2 regions of the Solibacillus kalamii genome follow, and region 2 is predicted to be linked to the other one. Evidence: a T-box and tRNA genes for the amino acid it is inferred to sense, from the RefSeq annotation. Region 2 holds a T-box; the other holds one or more tRNA genes.
The links. A T-box is a leader RNA that pairs with one kind of tRNA and senses whether it is charged. The one in region 2 lies ahead of CBM15_RS04675 (valine--tRNA ligase), so its partner is inferred to be a tRNA-Val.

Region 1: it has a tRNA-Val gene. The T-box ahead of CBM15_RS04675 (valine--tRNA ligase) is inferred to sense a tRNA for this amino acid. The anticodon was not compared.

The regions. Positions count from the first base shown of each region.
Region 1 is NZ_NHNT01000011.1:145,146-147,617, forward strand. Features, by position in the region: gene sigW (RNA polymerase sigma factor SigW) at 1-172, opposite strand, end outside; gene rocF (arginase) at 323-1,225, opposite strand; tRNA gene CBM15_RS15150 (tRNA-Lys) at 1,413-1,485, opposite strand; tRNA gene CBM15_RS15155 (tRNA-Gln) at 1,503-1,577, opposite strand; tRNA gene CBM15_RS15160 (tRNA-Tyr) at 1,591-1,674, opposite strand; tRNA gene CBM15_RS15165 (tRNA-Val) at 1,705-1,780, opposite strand; tRNA gene CBM15_RS15170 (tRNA-Glu) at 1,826-1,900, opposite strand; tRNA gene CBM15_RS15175 (tRNA-Asn) at 2,029-2,104, opposite strand; gene CBM15_RS15180 (alpha/beta hydrolase) at 2,265-2,472, opposite strand, start outside.
Region 2 is NZ_NHNT01000002.1:213,221-215,692, forward strand. Features, by position in the region: gene CBM15_RS04665 (alanine racemase) at 6-620, shown strand; gene CBM15_RS04670 (hypothetical protein) at 664-855, opposite strand; T-box leader at 973-1,340, shown strand; gene CBM15_RS04675 (valine--tRNA ligase) at 1,401-2,472, shown strand, end outside.

The sequences.
Region 1 (2,472 bases), on a different contig from region 2:
TATAGGCACGTATGAATGCCTCCTGTGCGATATCTTCTGCTTCCTGTTTATTGCCAAGCATTCGATAGCACACTTGATACAGCTTGTGCTGGTAGAGGTTAACGATGTCGGCATATGCGTTTTGGTCACCTTTAAGCACTTGCTTTATTCTTTTATTAACTAACGCATCCATTTGTCTTTCCTCTCCACCTTTTCAGCTGTTCTATATATACGGATTGCTTATTAAATGGTTTCACTTTCTATAAAAATATTTTCCCACTCATAAATATGTGCCCTTATTATAACAAACTTCATAACGACCAATCGAATTTTTTCGTAATTATCATACTAAAGTTTCGCCAAATAAAGAGCCAATTAATGCAACCGCTACATCTGCTGTTTTATTTCTCTCATCTAATATAGGATTCACTTCTACAAACTCTGCTGATGTCATTAATCCGGATTCCTGTATCATTTCCATCGCTAAATGACTTTCTCTGTAAGTGATCCCACCTGCTACCGGTGTCCCCACTCCAGGAGTATATAAAGGATCTAATGCATCTAAATCAAGTGATAAATGAAGGCCGTCTATTTGCAATTGCTTAAAGTATTTTAGCGTTTCTTCCATTACATACGTCATTCCAAGCCGATCAATTTCGTGCATTGTGTATATTTTAATGCCTCGTGTCTTAATAAGTTCCCGTTCACCTTCATCGATAGAACGTCCCCCAATTATAACAATGTTTTCGGCTTTAATTTTAGGTTCTGCATGTAAAATTGACGTTAGCCTTTGATGACCTAGTCCAATACTTGTTGCTAGCGGCATTCCATGAATATTTCCCGATGGTGTCGTTTCCGGTGTATTTAAATCTGCATGAGCATCAAACCAGATCACGCCCTGATTCTTATATTTCATCGATAGGCCAGCCAATGTACCAATTGCAATACTATGGTCGCCTCCTAAAACAAGCGGTATGTAATCCTTTTTTACGACGTTAAATACTTTTTCGGCAAGCGCTGTATTGACCTTAATTACTTCTTCCAGATTAAGCAGCTTTTCATCTTTCTGTGCAGCTGCATCCCCTTCAATTACTTGAATATTCCCTTCATCCTCAACTTCATATCCAAGATTAGTCAAACGTTGCTGCAACCCCGCATACCGAATTGCACTCGGTCCCATATCCACCCCACGGCGCTGTTGCCCATAATCACAAGGTACCCCTACGATTGAAATTTTCTTATTCATCATTTCTGCATCCCCTAACATGTCATGTAGTTTTTCTATTCTATTCTATTCTCCGCTCATCCTCCTATAGAAATTTCGAGCAACTAAACGATTTTCCCTTTTTATACGCAAAAAATCCTTTACTTATAAATAAGTAAAGGATTGTTATTTGATATTTAAGTACACTTCTAAGTTTATAAAATAAAAGTGAGCCATGAAGGACTCGAACCTTCGACCCTCTGATTAAAAGTCAGATGCTCTACCAACTGAGCTAATGGCTCATAAAAAATAAAAAAAATGGCTGGGGTACCTGGATTCGAACCAGGGCATGACGGAATCAAAATCCGTTGCCTTACCGCTTGGCTATACCCCAAACATTTTATAGATGGTGGAGGGGGACGGATTCGAACCGCCGAACCCTAAGGAGCGGATTTACAGTCCGCCGCGTTTAGCCACTTCGCTACCCCTCCGACAAATGATGCAACACTGTTAAAGTTGAATGGTGGAGGATGACGGGCTCGAACCGCCGACCCCCTGCTTGTAAGGCAGGTGCTCTCCCAGCTGAGCTAATCCTCCATACATAACAAGTGTTACTGCTTTATTTTTTTATGAAGCCTTAAATGGTGACCCGTACGGGATTCGAACCCGTGTTACCGCCGTGAAAGGGCGGTGTCTTAACCACTTGACCAACGGGCCGTTATAAGTTGTTCTCTTGAAGACAAGATTTATAATATCATCATTTTCTATATAGTGCAAGCCTTTTTTTAAAACTTTTCCGAAAAAGTTTTATTGCTTATTTTGTAATAGTAAAAAGGCAAAAAAAATGGCTCCGAAGGCAGGACTCGAACCTGCGACCTGCCGGTTAACAGCCGGATGCTCTACCAACTGAGCTACTTCGGAACGCTACTATTATACAGTGATGTACAAGCCATCTTTCTTACATTTATTATTATAGCAACGTTTAAAATTTATACAAGTAGTTTTTTGAAATAATTTGAACATTTTATTTTTTAGGCTTTTCTTCCATTAGAAATGCCTCATTATAATGAATTATTGTTTTCTAATACCGCTTTATAAACTCGACAATTTCATCGATTAAGCCATTTGCGAGTGGTAAATCGGGATTGGAATAGCTCGCAATATTTTGTTCTCGGTCGCCTTCTATTTCTTTTAACACATGATTCATCTTACTGAAATAATGTATTATCGCCTGATCATTTGCTGCATATAAGTTTTCTGCATCTGTTTCGGTTACTTGAATATCTTTT
Region 2 (2,472 bases):
TTTTTATGCAACAGTGGGAAATGAAAGAGACATTTACATTTCCAAAGCAATTAGGAAATGTTCAAGAGAATTCTAAAATAGTAGTAGAACCGAAATGGCATGAAGAGATTAATGAAGATTCCGTCGTAGTAAGAGGAATTTATGTAGTAAAAGGAAATATTCAATTTGATCATGTAGCACGCGAGGATGAAACGGAGGAAGGTATCTATATCGAGCATATGGATATTGAAAAAGATCATGGTTATTTCGAATATGCCCTGCCTTTTTCAGTAGATTTTCCAAACGATGATATTGAATCTGTCTCACTTCGCATAAATGATATTAAAGTAGAACCAAATAATGGCTACTGCTCATGCAGCTGGGCTGTCCATTGTGATGTGGAAAAGAAAGTACAAGCAATTGCTGAAGTTGAGAAGCCCGCACCAGTTGAAGAAATCGTTTTGGAGCAAAAGCCTGTAGAAGAAGTACAACCCCGACTTCAAGCGGCAAAAGAAGTAGAAGCAGAAGTAGAGGTAGAGGTAGAATCAACGCAGCTGGCCCAAACCGTCCCACATGAGCTTGACTTCCTGGAACAGTTGGCCGATGCGTATAGCCGTGTTCAAATACAAATAAAAAAATAAATAAATGTTCCGTAAGAATTGAAACTTACGGAACATTTTTTTGTTAAATGAAATCTGTGAGCAATAAGTAAGTAAATAAAATTAGAAGGGCCAGCAATAATATATCACCCGTTGTCGGAAGTAAGACCGTTCGGATCGCCTGAAAAATCGTAATCGGCAAAATACAATGGCGCATAAAGAAACGGAATTTTCTCAGCCATGGAGGCAATAAATATGGATTGTAGTTTTTTCGCAATGTCCAGACTCCTTTTGCATAGTATATGTGAAGAGAGCGGATAACGTGTTAAAGTATATTCCCCATTCGTGCTTGATATTTCATTAAAAACAGCTTAAAATAAAGTGCAACTATATAATTGAAGCGAAGATTAGGAAGAGTACGTATGAGATCGATGGCAAGAGAGGAAACGGTAGCTGAAAAGTTTCTCCATCAACCATGCAGAAGGTAGCCTAGGAGCTGACTTAGTGAACTAACAGTAGCTAGGATCCGGTTAAACACCGTTATCGAATGAAGTGCCGAAAAGCTTAAGGAAAATTATGCGAGCGCATGACGGGTCAAATGCTGAAAAGAAGCATTTGTCAGTCAAGGAACGACGAAGCGAAGCAACCCCAATGAACAAATAGTTCGTGAGGATTGCCGAGTGGAGACGAAGAATGCGAACGATTGACTTAAGCCCCTCGGAAATAAAGGTGGTACCGCGAATTAACTCCCTCGTCCTTTTTTAAGACGAAGGGAGTTTTTTTATGTCCAATTATTATATGGTGACAAAGGAGAGATTCATTATGACGGAAATAACAATGCCAACAAAATACGATCCGCAGCAAACTGAAGCCGGCCGCTATGAATGGTGGTTAAATGGCAAATTTTTTGAAGCAGATCCTACAAGCGATAAGGAACCATACTCTATCGTTATCCCACCGCCAAACGTAACAGGTAAGCTGCACCTTGGCCACGCTTGGGATACAACATTACAAGATATTTTGATTCGTATGAAACGCATGCAAGGATATGACGCACTATGGTTACCGGGTATGGACCATGCGGGTATTGCGACACAGGCGAAAGTAGAAGAAAAACTGCGCGGTGAAGGAATTTCCCGCTATGATTTAGGCCGTGAAAAATTCCTTGAAAAAACATGGGAATGGAAAGAAGAATATGCTTCTCACATTCGTGCACAATGGTCGAAACTAGGTTTAGGCTTAGACTATTCAAAAGAGCGTTTTACACTTGATGAAGGCCTATCGGATGCTGTAAAAGAAGTATTCGTTAAATTATACGAAAAAGGCTATATTTACCGTGGTGAACGTATTATTAACTGGGACCCAGCTGCTAAAACAGCCCTTTCAGACATCGAAGTAATTCACAAAGAAGTAGAAGGCGCATTCTACCATATGGAATACCCTCTTGCTGATGGTTCAGGTAAACTACGCGTTGCAACAACTCGTCCAGAGACAATGCTAGGTGACTCTGGGGTAGCTGTACACCCTGAAGATGAGCGCTATGCACACTTAGTAGGGAAAACTGTCATTTTACCTATCGTAGGTCGAGAAATTCCAATTGTTGCAGATGATTATGTAGATATGGAATTCGGTACAGGTGTTGTTAAAATGACACCAGCACATGACCCGAACGACTTTGAAGTTGGTAATCGTCATAACTTAGAACGTATTTTAGTAATGAACGAAGATGGTACAATGAATGACTTAGCTGGTAAATATGCGGGTATGGATCGTTTCGAATGCCGTAAGCAAATTGTTGCGGATTTACAAGAGGCAGGCGTATTAATAGAAATCGAGCCACATGTACACCAAGTAGGCCACTCAGAGCGTACGAATGCTGTTGTAGAACCATATC